2 regions of the Ventrimonas sp. genome follow, and region 1 is predicted to be linked to the other one. Evidence: predicted binding sites of a transcription regulator. Region 1 holds the regulator's gene; the other holds the start of a gene.
The links. The regulator Rex, encoded in region 1, represses fermentation and respiration genes when NADH is low (regulators of the CRP and FNR family bind a similar motif). The targets are predictions, from matches to a motif close to ATTGTTAANTANTTAACAAT.
Positions count from the first base shown of each region.

Region 2: a site for Rex is predicted at 1,637-1,656, ahead of ACMP1L_RS05820 (phosphotransferase family protein). Genes of this name have one in related genera too.

Region 1 covers NZ_DBFCCJ010000053.1:68,556-76,291, reverse strand. The annotation lists gene ACMP1L_RS09070 (tRNA (adenine(22)-N(1))-methyltransferase) at 1-407, shown strand, start outside; gene ACMP1L_RS09065 (Nif3-like dinuclear metal center hexameric protein) at 385-1,182, shown strand; gene ACMP1L_RS09060 (nucleoside kinase) at 1,227-2,882, shown strand; RNA gene rnpB (RNase P RNA component class A) at 2,963-3,309, shown strand; partial or broken gene ACMP1L_RS09045 (PLP-dependent transferase) at 3,503-3,673, shown strand; gene ACMP1L_RS09040 (ABC-F family ATP-binding cassette domain-containing protein) at 3,699-5,675, opposite strand; gene ACMP1L_RS09035 (redox-sensing transcriptional repressor Rex) at 5,853-6,524, shown strand; gene ACMP1L_RS09030 (NAD(P)H-hydrate dehydratase) at 6,646-7,736, shown strand, end outside.
Region 2 covers NZ_DBFCCJ010000034.1:151,961-159,696, forward strand. The annotation lists gene glgB (1,4-alpha-glucan branching protein GlgB) at 1-1,587, shown strand, start outside; gene ACMP1L_RS05820 (phosphotransferase family protein) at 1,771-2,523, shown strand; gene ACMP1L_RS05825 (response regulator transcription factor) at 2,659-3,354, shown strand; gene ACMP1L_RS05830 (sensor histidine kinase) at 3,364-5,673, shown strand; gene ACMP1L_RS05835 (carbon starvation CstA family protein) at 5,752-7,461, opposite strand.

The DNA.
Region 1 (7,736 bases):
TGCGCATTCTCCGGGACGGTGCACATATGTATGATAGTGTGAAGCATTATGTGCTCTCACCCCAGTCGGAGCTTTCTGCGTTCCGGCACGGACTGGAAAAACTGGGGATTTCCATTTTGGAAGAGCAGATGCTGATGGATGAGGGGAAATATTATGTGATCCTGCATGCTGCTCCGGGATCCATGCACTATGAGCAGGAATACGAATATCGTTACGGCTCAGATCTGATCCGGAAACAGGACCCGGTCTTAAGAGAATTTCTGGAGCGGGAGCTGGCTCAGGGAGAGGAGCTGCTGGCACATCTGTCCCTGACGCAGACGGAAGGTGCACAGAAACGCGCAGAGAGCCTGAGACAGGAGTTAAACGAGACGAAGGAGGCATACCATGCTTTGCAGGGAACTGATTGAAAAACTGGAAGAGCTGGCTCCGCGGAGCCTGGCCTGTGACTGGGATAATCCGGGCTTTCTGGCAGGACGGGGAGATAAGAAAATAAAAAAGGTGCTGGTCGCGCTGGATGCGACCGACCGGGTGGTGGAGCAGGCAGTGCTGGAGCATGCGGATCTTCTTCTGACCCATCATCCGCTGATCTTCCGGGCATTGAAGCAGGTCAATGACACGGATTTTATCAGCCGCCGGATCGTAACGCTATTGCAGGCGGATATTTCTTATTTTGCCATGCATACCAATTTTGACGCGGCCCCCGGCTGCATGGCAGATCTTGCTGCAAAACGCCTTGAAATCCAGGATAGCCAGCCGTTAGAGATAACCGGGGAAGTAAACGGGATCCCGGTGGGCATCGGAAAGGCCGGCAGGCTGGCAGAACCGGTTTCACTGGATACTTTGGCAGAACAGGTGAAGCAGGTATTTGAGCTGCCATTTGTGCTTGTATACGGAGAGAAAGCTGTGGGCGAGAAGGTCAGCCGTGTGGCGGTGTCTCCGGGGGCAGGAGGCAGTATGATCCGTTATGCACTGCAGCAGAAGGCTGAGGTTCTGGTCACCGGAGATATCGGACATCATGATGCCATTGATGCGGCTGCGCAGGGCATGGCAGTCATTGATGCAGGACACTATGGCCTGGAACACATCTTTGTGCCGTTTATGGCGGAGTATGTAGCACGTGTTTCTGACGGCACCATCGAAGTGATCCAGGCTGAGCCGGATTTTCCGGCCAGAGTGTTTTAAGCGTTGTCGGAATCATCACGAAACCGAACGGAAGGAGAATGTCTATGGTTCATGTATGCGTATTGGGAGAAAACAGACAGTACAGCGAAGATACCCTGCTGAAGGATGTGGCAAAGGAAGTGCAGGAGTCTTTTTCACATGAGATCCTGCTTGCTACGGTAGATGGAAAGCTTCAGGAGCTTCATAAAAAAGTTAAAGAAGGTACAAGTGTGGAATTTCTCACAGCAGCTGATAAGCCTGGTATCCAGACCTATCGCAGAAGTGTACTGCTGATCCTTTTAAAGGCCTTTTACGAAGTGATCGGCGCAGAGCATATCCAAAAGGTATCGGTAGAATATGCGATTGCCAATGGCCTGTTTATCGAATCCGCCGGAAGCTTTGAGAAAACTCAGGAGCTGGTAGACCGGATCAAAGCAAAGATGCGGGAATATGTAGCTGCAGAGATTCCGATCATGAAGCGCAATGTGACCACGGATGAGGCCATTGAGATCTTCCGTCATCACCGCATGTATGAGAAGGAACGGCTGTTCCATTACCGCCGGGTTTCCAGGGTGAATCTGTACAGCATTGGCGGATTTGAGGATTACTATTACGGCTATATGGTCCAGAACACAGGTTATCTGAAATATTTTGACCTGATCCTGTACCGGGATGGTATGATGCTGCTTCTGCCGGAGCAAAAAAATCCGGAACAGGTGGCAGAGTTTCATGACCGTGAGAAATTGTTTGAGGTGCTGGACGAGACAGAAAGCTGGGGCAGACAGCTGGAGGTGCCTACAGTAGGTGCCCTGGATGATGTGATCTGTGAGGGAAAGGCCAGTGAGCTGATCCTGATGCAGGAAGCGCTGATGGAAAAGAAGATCGGTGATATCGCGGAGCAGATCGCAAGCCGGCCGGATAAGAAGATCGTCATGATCGCAGGGCCGTCTTCCTCCGGAAAAACGACCTTTTCCCATCGCCTTTCCATTCAGCTAAAGGCGAAAGGCTTAAAGCCGCATCCCATTGCGGTGGACAATTACTTTGTCAACCGGGTAGACAGCCCGCGGGATGAAAATGGCAACTACAACTATGAGGTGCTGGAATGCCTGGATGTGGCATTGTTCAACCAGAATATGACAGATCTTCTGGCAGGAAAAACAGTGGAGATGCCGGAGTATAATTTTGTGAAGGGACAGCGGGAATATCACGGAGATTTTCTGACTCTGGGACCGGATGATGTACTGGTCATTGAGGGAATCCACTGTCTCAATGAGAAACTTTCCTACGCGCTGCCGAGAAAGAACAAGTTTAAGATTTACATCAGTGCGCTGACACAGCTGAATATCGACGAGCATAACCGCATTCCGACCACAGATGGGCGTCTGCTGCGCCGTATTGTGCGGGATGCGAGAACCCGCGGCGCTTCTGCACAGGACACTATTCGCATGTGGCCGTCGGTACGCCGGGGGGAAGAAGAAAATATTTTCCCGTACCAGGAGGATGCAGATGTGATGTTCAACTCTGCTCTGGTCTATGAACTGTCGGTGCTGAAGCAGTATGCTGAGCCGGTGCTTTTTTCGGTGCCACGGGACAGCGCGGAATATGTAGAGGCCAAGCGCCTGCTGAAATTCCTGGATTATTTTCTGGGTGTCAGCAGTGAGGAAATTCCGCACAATTCCCTGATCCGGGAATTTATCGGCGGAAGCTGCTTTAAGGTTTGAACCGGTTTGTGAAATACTGCTTTCATGTGTCATTTTCGGAACTTGACAGCGCCTGGGAATAATGCTAGAATAGGGAACATTGAGTAAGACAAATGGTCGCTGCCGCAGAAACGAAAGGCTGCGGGAGAGGAAAGTCCGGGCTTCACAGGGCAGGGTGCCAGATAACGTCTGGCGGAGGTGACTCCAGGGACAGTGCAACAGAAATATACCGCCGGCTTTGCCGGTAAGGGTGGAAGGGCAGTGTAAGAGACTACCGCCCGTCTGGTAACAGACGGGGCACATGTAAACCCCACTTGAAGCAAGACCGAACAGAAAGCATAAGGCGGCCCGTCTGCTTTCGGGTAGGTTGCTTGAACCAGGTGGTGACATCTGGTCTAGATAGATGACCATTCAACGACATAACCCGGCTTATCGTCTTGCTCATAACCTGATTTTAAGAGAGTGTGCTTTGCGGCGCACTCTTTTTGTTTTCATTCACAGACAGGTATTGACATATATCCAGGAATTGGAGATAATAAACCCACTAAATACATAGAAGATAAAAATGCTTATGGAAAGAGAGATTGAAACAAAATGTATCCATCTGGAAAAGGTCGTGGCATCCCTGGAGAATGGTGTAGACGCTTCTGACTTATCCGACTACGCAGACCCATGCGGATGTTCCAAAGGAAATTCAGGAAAAGAACGGACTGACGGACGCAACTCTGCGTATGTCTGTGGGCATTGAGAATGTGAAAGATTTGATCGCGGAGCTGGACCAGGTGTTTTGTGAGATTGAGAATGAGCAGTAGCAGCACAGAAAAAAGAGCCGGCAGATTATTCTGCCAGCTCTTCCCAGGTTTCATAGAGTTCTTCCAGCTTTTGCTGGAGGGACTCTTTTTCGTTATTCAGTTCCACGAGGCGGGTAACGTCGGTGTATATTTCCTCCTGAGAGAGAAGCGTATCAATTTCGCTGTCCCGGGTCTCCAGTCTGTGAATCTCGTCCTCGACCTTCTTTAAGTCGTTCTGACGTTTGCGGATGCGGGCCTGCTCCTCTTTCTGGGCTTTCCAGTCCAGCTTGACCTCGGTTTCTGCTGAGGACTTTGTCATGCCGGGAACTCCCGTAGCTTTTAAGCTGCCGTTTGCGGCTGCAGTTCCGATGGCGCGGTCGCGCCCGGTATGCGTGGGGTCCACATAGAGCTCCTTCATGAGCTCCTTCTTTTCCAGATAGTAGTCATAGTTGCCGATATAGTTTAAGAAGGTCTGACCAGTCAGTTCGAGAATACGGGTGGCAGTCTGGTTGATGAAGTAACGGTCATGGGAGACATAGAGTACAGTTCCGGTATAATGTTTCAGTGCATTCTCCAAAATCTCCTTGGAAATGATGTCCAGGTGGTTGGTCGGCTCATCGAGAATCAGAAAGTTAGCCTCAGAGAGCATAAGCTTGGCCAGGGAAACACGGCCACGTTCGCCACCGCTTAAGTCAGAAATGCGTTTGAATACATCGTCCCCGGTGAACAGGAAGGCAGCCAGTATGTTGCGTACCTGGGTGTTGGTCAGATTCGGGTAGGCATCCTGTACCTCCTCAAATACTGTCTTTTCCATATGAAGGACGTGATGCTCCTGGTCGTAGTAGCCGATGTGCACCTTGGAACCCAGGGTGATGGTGCCGGTGTCGGCAGGAAGCATACCATTGATGATTTTTAAGATGGTGGTCTTGCCGGTTCCGTTGTTGCCGATGATGGCAACCCGTTCTCCCCGCTTTACTTCCATATCAACATGGGAGAAAAGATGGGTGCTGCCGAAGGATTTGCTTAAATCCCGGATGGTGAGAACATCGTTGCCGCTGACGATATTTGGTTCCAGGCTGATGCGCATCTCATCCTGGATCTCAGCCGGCTTGTCCAGCACCTGGATCTTGGAAAGCATCTTCTCACGGCTTTCAGCCCGCTTGATGGATTTCTCACGGTTGAAGGATTTTAATTTGGTGATGACCTCTTCCTGATGCCTGATCTCCTGCTGTTGGTTTAACCAGGCCTTCATCTGGGCGGCTCGGATCATGGCCTTTTTTTCACTGTAGGCGGTGTAGTTGCCAAGGTAAACGCAGGCATGCCCCTGCTCCAGCTCTACCACTTTGGTGACTACTCGGTTTAAGAAATAGCGGTCGTGGGCTACGATGATGACAGCTCCGTTATAATTTAACAAGTAAGTCTCCAGCCAGGCAATGGATTCCATGTCCAGGTGGTTGGTTGGCTCATCTAAAAGGATAATATCCGGGCGGGAGAGAAGCAGTTTGCCTAAAGATACGCGGGTTTTCTGGCCGCCGGAGAGGGTAGACACGGTTTTGTCAAACTCGTCTTCGGTAAAGCCAAGGCCCTTTAAGACACCGGTCAGTTCACTTTTCCATGCGTAGCCATTTTCCAGTTCAAAGGTATGGCTTAAGCGGCTGTATGCAGCCAGCATCTGTTCCAGTGCTTCTCCGGAGGCATTCTGCATATTGAGCTCCAGCTCGCGGATCTGCTGTTCCATATCGATGATGGGCTGCTTGACTTCTTTTAATTCCTCATAGATGGTACGGCTGCTGTCCAGATCCTGGTGCTGCGCCAGGTAGCCGAGGGTTTTGCCCTTTGCGAGAACGACCTCGCCGGAATCCGCTGACAGCTCGCCGACAATGATCTTTAAGAGAGTAGACTTTCCGGCACCGTTGATGCCTACGATGGCAGCCTTTTCCTGATCTTCTATATGAAAAGATACTTCGGACAGAATCTCATCCGTGCCGAAGGCTTTGCTGATGTGATTGCATGATAAAATCATAGATAACTCCATTTCGTTACGTTTTCTACTATAAGACTTATCAAGTATAATATAGGCTTTCAACACTTGTAAAGGACTTTCTTCTGATTTTTTGTTTCGAAATTGTTTGAACATTGACATAGATTTCGCAAACGGTTATAATAGATTTTAATAGTTTACGTATAGGAGATGTGCAACATGGAAAACAGAGAGATATCCAAAGCAGTTATTACAAGACTCCCGAGGTATTACCGTTATCTCGGAGAGCTTTTGGAATCAGGTGTAGAGCGTATCTCATCCAATGAGCTGAGTACCAGGATGAAGGTGACTGCTTCCCAGATTCGTCAGGATTTAAATAACTTTGGAGGATTCGGTCAGCAGGGTTATGGTTATAACGTAAAATACCTGTATACAGAGATCGGAAAGATCCTTGGAATCGACCGCCAGCATAACCTGATCATTATTGGTGCCGGAAATCTTGGTCAGGCCATTGCAAATTATGCAAATTTTGAAAAGCGCGGTTTTATGATCAAAGGCATGTTTGACATTAACCCGAGACTGATCGGGCTTGTGGTACGCGGAATTGAGATCCGCGGAGTAGATGATCTGGAGCAGTTTATCAAAGATAATGATGTTCAGATGGCAGCACTGACCATTCCGAAAACAAAAGCTCCGGAGCTGGCTGACCGTCTGGTCAATGCGGGAATTAAAGGAATCTGGAACTTTGCCCATCTGGATCTGAATGTTCCGGACGATGTTGTGGTGGAGAATGTTCATCTTTCCGAGAGCCTTATGCGCCTGTCTTATCGGGTATGCAGCATGCAGGACCGGAAAGAGGAAGAGGAAAAGAAAGCTCAGAGAGAGTCCTAGAGGCAGAGCGAAACAGAGGTAAAAGCCGACAGGCGGGGATACGATCAGTTCTCCTGCCTGCCGGTTTTTTGAGTTTCCATCCATCCTTTACAGGGGAGCGGAATCAGAGAGGAGACGGAACATGGATTACGCAGTAACGGCACAGCAGATGAAAGCGATTGACCAGAATACCATAAAAAACATCGGCATTCCGTCCATGGTGCTTATGGAGCGGGCTGCCCTGGCTGTGGCGGAGGCCGCAGAGCATATGGCGAAAGAGCGGAATCTGGGGAAAAAAGCCCGGATCCTGGCTGTGTGTGGTACCGGAAACAATGGCGCGGACGGAGTGGCAGCAGGACGCATCCTGCAGGGACGCGGATATAACGTAAGTCTCCTGCTTGTCGGCAATCCGGAGCACGATTCAGAAGAGATGAAGACTCAGAAGCAGATCGCCCGAAATCTGGATCTTGCGCAGTGCACGGCAGCAGAGTATCAGGAGGCACCATGTGATATCATTCTTGATGCAGTGTTTGGGATCGGTCTTGGCCGGGAAATTGGCGGGGAATACCGGAAGGTCCTGGAAATGCTGGCTTCTCTGCGGGAGCAGTATGGAACCGGAGTGATCGCGGTAGACACGCCGTCCGGGATCCATGGAACGACCGGTGAAATCATGGGAATTGCCCTGGAGGCCGATATTACCGTGACCTTTGGCTTTGCAAAAACCGGTCTTCTGCTTTATCCCGGAAAATATTATGCAGGAAACCTTGTGGTAGCCGACATCGGATTCCCTCAGGCCAGTCTGCTGAAGGCCGGATGGGATGCAAAGCTGATTACACCGGATGATCTGTCCTGGCTTCCAAAGCGTCAGCCGGATGGGAATAAAGGGACATTTGGCAAAGTTCTGGTCATCGCGGGAAGCAGAGGCATGAGCGGAGCGGCTTATTTTTCAGCGCTTGGTGCTTACCGTACCGGCGCCGGTCTGGTGAAGATCCTGACTGTGCCGGAAAACCGGCAGGTTCTTCAGACACAGCTTCCAGAAGCAATCATAAGCTGTTATGATCCGGATCAGGAGGAGACTATGCAGAAAATCCTGGAGGCGGAGTGTGCCTGGGCCGACGTGATCGTGGCAGGACCCGGCCTGGGACAGGAGGCATATACGGAATATCTTCTGGAGACGGTTTTGTCAGATTCCTATGTTCCCATTGTGCTGGACGCAGACGGACTTAACTGTGT
Region 2 (7,736 bases), on a different contig from region 1:
AAGGCTGACCCGTTTGCCCAGTACGCCGAATACCGGCCTGGCACGGCATCCATTACTGCCTTCAACGACACGTTCCGCTGGACGGATGGCACCTGGGTACAGAAACGTGAAAACACCAACCCGCGCGAGGCGGCCATGAGCATCTATGAGGTACACCTGGGCTCCTGGAAAAAGAAAAACCGCCCGGAAAAGGACGGCTATTATACCTATAAGGAAGCTGCCGCCGAGCTGGCCGCCTACGTGAAGGAGATGGGCTACACCCATGTAGAACTGATGGGGATTGCAGAGCATCCGTACGATGGCTCCTGGGGTTATCAGGTAACCGGCTATTATGCTCCCACCTCCCGCTATGGCACCCCGGAGGAATTCAAATATTTTGTAAACTATATGCACAAAAAAGGCATCGGCGTCATCCTGGACTGGGTTCCGGCCCACTTCCCGCGGGATGCCCACGGCCTTGCTGATTTTGACGGACAGGCGCTCTTTGAGTACGCAGACCCGCGCAAGGGCGAACACCCGGACTGGGGTACCAAAGTCTTCGACTATGAGAAGCATGAGGTTTCCAACTTCCTCATTGCCAACGCCCTCTACTGGATCGAGCAGTTTCATGTAGATGGCCTGCGCGTGGATGCGGTAGCTTCCATGCTCTATCTCGACTACGGACGCAAGGATGGCGAGTGGGTGCCAAACCGGTACGGCGGCAACCAGAATCTGGAAGCCATTGAATTTTTCCGTCACTTAAACACGGTTGTGGTCCAGCGCGGCCACGGCTCCATGGTCATTGCCGAGGAATCCACTGCATGGCCGTTAGTCACACACGACCCGAAGGAGGGCGGGCTGGGCTTCACCTTTAAATGGAACATGGGCTGGATGCACGATTTCCTGGAGTATATGAAGCTGGACCCATACTTCCGCAAATTTAATCACCATAAGATGACCTTCGGTCTCACCTACTTTAACAGCGAGAACTTTATTCTGGTACTTTCCCATGATGAAGTGGTCCACTTAAAATGTTCCATGATCAACAAAATGCCCGGCCTCTTTGGTGATAAATTTGCCAATCTGAAAGCCGGCTACACCTTCATGCTGGGACATCCGGGCAAGAAGCTTCTGTTCATGGGACAGGATTTCGGCCAGCTTCACGAGTGGGATGAAAAGGTTAGTCTGGACTGGCACCTGACTGAGGAAGACCTGCATAAGGACCTGCAGAATTATGTGCGCGACCTGTTACATATTTATCAGAAATACCCGGCACTTTATGAATCCGATGATGACTGGGACGGTTTTTCCTGGATCAATGCCAACGACGGAGACCGCAGCATTTACAGCTTCGTGCGCTACGCGAAGAACCACAAAAAGAGTCTCCTGTTCGTATGTAACTTCACACCGGTAGCACGGCCGGATTACCGGGTCGGCGTTCCGAAACGCGGCAATTATACCGTAATCCTTGATAACGAGCACGGTTCTTACAAAACCGGAGAGAAGGCTCCGGTCTTAAAAGCAGTCAAATCCGAGTGCGACGGCCAGCCATATTCCGTATCCCTGCCGCTGCCAGCATACGGAACTGCAATCCTTCGCTTCTCATAACACCCAACAACCGGATACCGTCAGCAGCGGATACAAACAGGCCTCGCATTTCGTTAAAATATTATCACAAAGTTGGTGACATTCTTCCAGCTTTGTAGTAAAATAAGAACCGACCTATTGATGATCCGATTAGCAAACCTGACGGCAAGCATCAGTAACACAATTAAGGAAGGAGAGTTTCGTATGGCAAGAGCATTAATTTCCAAAAACGCGACCAAAAGTGTCTATCGCGATGGCGATAAAGCAGTAAAAGTTTTCTGCAAGGGTTTCCCGAAAGCAGAGGTTTTAAACGAAGCTTTGATTAGCGCACGAGTTGAGGCCATTGGCGGCATCAACATTCCGTCCGTTCAGGCAGTCTCTGTCGAAGAAGACGGCTGCTGGTCCATTACCAGAGACTACATCGAAGGAAAGACACTCACAGAACTTATGAAGGAAAATCCGGATAAGCGCGATGAATATCTGAATCAGATGGTTGAACTGCAGCTGATGATTCATTCCAAGACCTGTCCATTACTGAACAAGTTAAAAGACAAAATGGCGCGGCAGATCTCTGAGATGGAAGAATTAGATCCTGTCAACCGTTACGATCTTCTTACCCGCCTTGACAGCACCCCGAAGCACATCAAACTGTGCCATGGAGATTTCCAGCCAGACAACATCATCGTGAAGGAAGACGGCACCATGTATGTAGTTGACTGGGTTCACGCAACCCAGGGCAATGCCAGCGCAGATGTAGCCAGAACCTATCTTCTGTTCTGTCTGTCCGATCAGGCAGCAGCAGACAAGTACATGGATCTGTTCTGCGAGAAAACCGGTACCGCCAAACGCTATGTACAGCAGTGGCTGCCTCTGGTAGCCGCAGCACAGCTCACGAAGAAACGTCCGGAAGAACAGGAACTGCTTCAAAGCTGGCTGAACGTATGTGATTATCAGTAGGTCAAAAGATAAGGGTCTTGCCGATTGCGGTAAGGCCCTTTTTGATATATACTAAGAGATGTGACGCTGCCGTACCGCACGTATGCGGCAGTCCGACGCAAGTACCATACGCATACCCGCCAAAGGAGGACAATCATGCAGACTATTTTAGTATGCGACGACGATAAAGAAATCGTTGATGCGATAGATATTTACCTGACCGGCGAAGGCTTTCACATCTTGAAAGCCTATGACGGTTACGATGCTTTGAAAATTTTAGAAACAGAACATGCTGACCTTATGATCATCGATGTCATGATGCCGGGCCTGGATGGCATACGCACCACGTTAAAGGTACGTGAGACCAGCAGTATCCCCATCATTATCCTCTCCGCGAAATCCGAAGATTCCGACAAGATCCTTGGCTTAAACATCGGTGCAGATGATTACCTGTCCAAACCATTTAACCCGCTGGAGCTGGTTGCCCGCGTCAAATCCCAGCTTCGCCGTTATACACAGCTCGGCAACTTAAACCAAAGCAGCAATGAAAACGTATACAAATGCGGCGGCCTTACCATCAACGATGATACCAAGGAAGTATTTGTGGATGACGAACCAATTAAACTGACTCCCATCGAATACAACATTCTGCTACTGCTCACAAAAAATGCCGGCAAGGTTTTCTCCATCGATGAGATCTACAAGCAGATCTGGAACGAGGAGGCCATTGGTGCCGACAACACGGTTGCCGTACATATCCGCCACATCCGCGAAAAGATTGAGATCAATCCGCGGGAGCCGCGCTACTTAAAGGTAGTCTGGGGCGTTGGCTACAAAATCGAAAAACAGTAGGAGCTGCCCATGAGACTGAAAGATTATTCCATGCGGATCAAAAAGAACATTGCTGTGTTTCTGCACATCCTGTTTTTGTTCATGGCTATTCTCTCCATCAGCGTTATGTACTTAAACACGAATATTGGTTCCGGCATGTCCTGGATCCTAGACCGCAAATATGATGATTCCGCAGCCTTTCGCCAGCAGTTCCAAGCGGATCTGGATCACGTTTTCAAATATGTTGCCTACCGCGACGTCTTTGAGACAGACGGCAATCTGGATCTCTCCAAAGAAATGTTTGCCGTCAGCCGCGACAACGGCCCGGAGATCACCTACACTCTGGAAGAGGTCCTGCGTTACGCCAAAAGCCAGGGATTTTACTTAAATGACCAGTTTGAGGTCGTCAATGATCTCTTTATCTATGATGATGCCTCCACAACAAAAGACCAGCTGGTATACTGGCGCGCCTACGATCCCAACGCCACCTTAAAGGAACCGGGCGATGCGTTCTCTTCCCTGCTGGATCTGTCCCGGGAGGTATTAAACTGCTTAAGTGAATATTACATTGTAAACTACCGTCTGCTGTCGAATCCGTCCAACTTCCGATTCCGGATCGATTATCTGGATGATGAGACTGTAGTCTCAGAGTATTCCAACGCAGGAGATTTGACCGATGCCCAGTTAAAGTCCCTGGGCCGTTATTGCTCTGTGGACAGCAGTTCCATTCTCATTGACAGCAATCTGGATGAACTTCCCAAAAATGTCATGGCCCAGCTGGAGCAGCTGAACGCAAATGACGCAGACCGGTACCACATGACGGTTGCCGTAGATACCCAATATAATGCAGACGATGTATACGCCCGGCAGGCCGCCGATTACCGCCATCTGCGCAGCCGCTTCGTTGAGGCCATGTTTAGCCTGACTATCGGCATCATTGGCTGCCTGGTGACACTGTACTACCTGATCCTGGTATCCGGTTACCGCACAGAAGACCGTACTAGTCCGTACCTGCATGGCTTTGACATGATCACCACCGAAAGCGGGATCCTGCTGACAGCAGTCAGCACCATGTTCATGCTATTTCTGGGAGAGAAGATTGGTTATCCGCTGATCCATCTTGTTGCCCGGACTGAAGACTGGGGCTTTGCCGAGCGGATGATGCGGGCCATGATCATCTACGGCTGCTGTATGACCGGCGCATTCAGCATGCTGCGGCGCTACAAGAGCCGCCAGCTGTGGGCAAACAGTATGCTTCACCATTTCCGCCAAAATCTGAACCTGTATTTTGCAGAGCATACCTACTCCCGGCGGCTCTTCTGCCTGTTTACTGCCTTTCTTGCGGCAGAAGCCATCGGCATCAGCCTGATCGCTGTATGTGTCTGCTTCCGGTCCCATATGTCCGCAAAGATTATCGGCATCATCACGCTCCTCCTGTTGGTCGGTCTGGATTACAAGACCTTTCACCGACTGTTCCTGCAGTCCCAGCAGGAAGACCAGATTGCAGATGCCATCACAAAAATTGCGGGCGGTGACACCAGCTATCAGATGAATCTGGCCGGTCTGGAGGGAAAGGAACTGAGAGTCGGCAACATGATCAACAGCATCGGAACCGGACTGGAGCGTGCCCTTCAGGAGCAGGTCAGGAGCGAACGCTTAAAAGCCGATCTGATCACAAACGTATCCCACGATATCAAGACCCCGCTCACTTCTATTATTAACTATGTAGACCTGCTGAAGAGGGAACAGATTCCGGGGGAACGCGCCCGGGAATACTTAAAAGTCCTGGATCAGAAATCCCAGCGTTTAAAAAATCTGACCGAAGACCTGGTGGAAGCCTCCAAGGCAAGCTCCGGAAATGTCAAGCTGGAGATGACCACTCTGGACATTGTAGAAATGATCTGGCAGACCAACGGCGAATTTGAAGAGAAATTTGCTACCCGAAGCCTGGAGTTGGTGTCCACACTGCCGGAAAGCAGCATTCTCATCGAGGCAGATGGGCGCCACCTCTGGCGTGTCCTCGAAAATGTCTACAACAACGCGTTCAAATACGCCATGGAACACACCCGGGTCTACACTGACCTGAAACTGAAAGACGACAAAGTTTACTTTACGATTAAAAACATATCCGCAAACCCGTTAAACGTACAGGGTGATGAACTTACTGAGCGATTTGTCCGCGGAGATGTCTCCCGCACCACCGAAGGAAGCGGCCTCGGCCTCTCCATTGCCCAGAGCCTCACAAAGCTCCAGGGTGGAACCTTCGAGATCTTAATTGATGGAGATCTGTTCAAGGTGCGCGTGGGATTTGGGATTAAAAAACCAGATCAGACGGCATGAGCTATCTGAGTTCAAAAAAGACGCAGGTCACATATTTTGTGACTTGCGTCTTTCTTGTATTTACGATTCTATATACTCTTACGCATTCTTTACCTGCGCGTTCTTCACACACTTCTTCTGAAACAGTTCCTTCCCGGATGTGTACACAATGATGATACCCAGTACCATTAACAGGATCGCAATGATCAGCTGTAAGCCTTCTACCATGAAGACTGCGGTACCTGCACCGAAAGCATGTACCAGGGCGATGGTTCTCTCAACCAGTGCGGTAAAGGTAACGCACAGCATGATGATGAGCGGTGGGAACAGGGTTTTGTTCTCTCTTCCGGTTACCTTTAAGAATACACACAGGGTGATGAGTACCAGAGCACTTAACAGCTGGTTTGCACTGCCGAACAGCGGCCAGATGTTGGAATAACCAATCTTGGTTAAGATAAAGCCACAGGCCAGGGTTACCACAGTGGAAAAGTACTTATTGCAAAGAAGCTTTCTCCAGCCCTCTGCATGCTCCATATCATCAGCAGAGAACAGTTCCTGGAAGGACATACGTCCGATACGTGCCACGGAATCCAGGCTGGTTAAAGCCAGGGCAGATACACACATGGTCATAAAACACTGTGCTACATAAACCGGGATACCAAACATCTCCAGGAAGCCTGCAACACCTGCAGAGAAGATCTGGAACGGAGTTCCGGTTGCTGCGGTACCATCTGCTGCAGCTGCCGCACCGGCTACACATAATGCCAGAACAGCCAGCAGGCTCTCTAATACCATGGCGCCATAACCAACCTTCAGCATATCCTTCTCATTGGAAACCGTCTTGGAAGAGGTTCCGGAAGATACCAGGCTGTGGAATCCGGAAACCGCGCCGCACGCTACGGTTACAAACAGGATCGGGAACATATCGCCCATCTTGGCATTCTTAAATCCGGTGTAAGCCGGAAGGTTCATGGTCGGATGCGCAACCACCAGGCCAACAACAGCACCGATGATCATGCCTGCAAACATGAAGGTAGTCATGAAATCACGCGGCTGCATTAAGAGCCACATCGGCATAACAGCTGCCAGGAAGATGTAAGCAAAGGTCAGATAAGACCAGGTGTCTTTACCAGCTACAACCGGGAATGACATACCGATTGCAAATGCTGCAACGGTGCATGCCAGTCCGGCCAGAGTCTCTTTCCAGCCGGTCAGATGAAGATGCTTCTGAATGACACCAAATACCATGGCAAATACAATGAACATCAGGGAGATGGAACCTGCCGCGCCGTTGGTCTGTGCCGCCGGGGAAAGGGAGGTCACACCATCTGCTACAGTGTAAGCATTGAACGTACCTGCAACCATATCAGCGAATGCTGCGATAACAATTAAAGTAAACAGCCAGCAGAACAGAAGGAACAGCTTCCGTCCGGTCCTGCCGATGTATTTCTCGATCAGAAGTCCCATGGACTTACCTTCATTCTTGACACTGGCATACAGTGCGCCGAAGTCGGTTACCGCACCGAAGAAGATGCCGCCAAGGATAACCCACAGAAGCACCGGAACCCATCCGAATGCAGCTGCCTGAATGGCACCGGTGACAGGGCCTGCGCCTGCGATGGAGGAAAACTGATGTGCGAAAACAGTCCAGCCGTCGGTCGGCACATAATCCTGTCCATCCTCTAAAGCAACTGCCGGGGTCTTGGCCTTCGGGTCGATCCCCCATTTCTTTGCCAGCCAGCGGCCGTAAAACGTGTATCCGCAGAACAGACACACAGCTGCGATTAATACTATAACAAGTGTATTCATAATGATCTCTCCTCTCAAAACCATAACGCGGAAAAAAGAAAAACCTCCGTCCTCCCGCAGAATTTTCCGCAGGAAGACGAAGGCATATATGCTAATCATAAAATACGCGCTCCGCGTTACCACTTCCCTTGCTGACATTCCATCAGCCTCTCTGACCATATCCTCCGTCTCTCAGTCCGGATGAATACGAGCCCTGTTAACGGTGGGTTTCCGTACTGTCTTACTGTCTGCTTTCACCTGGTATCACCAGCGTTACTTTTCGCATTTCAGACAAT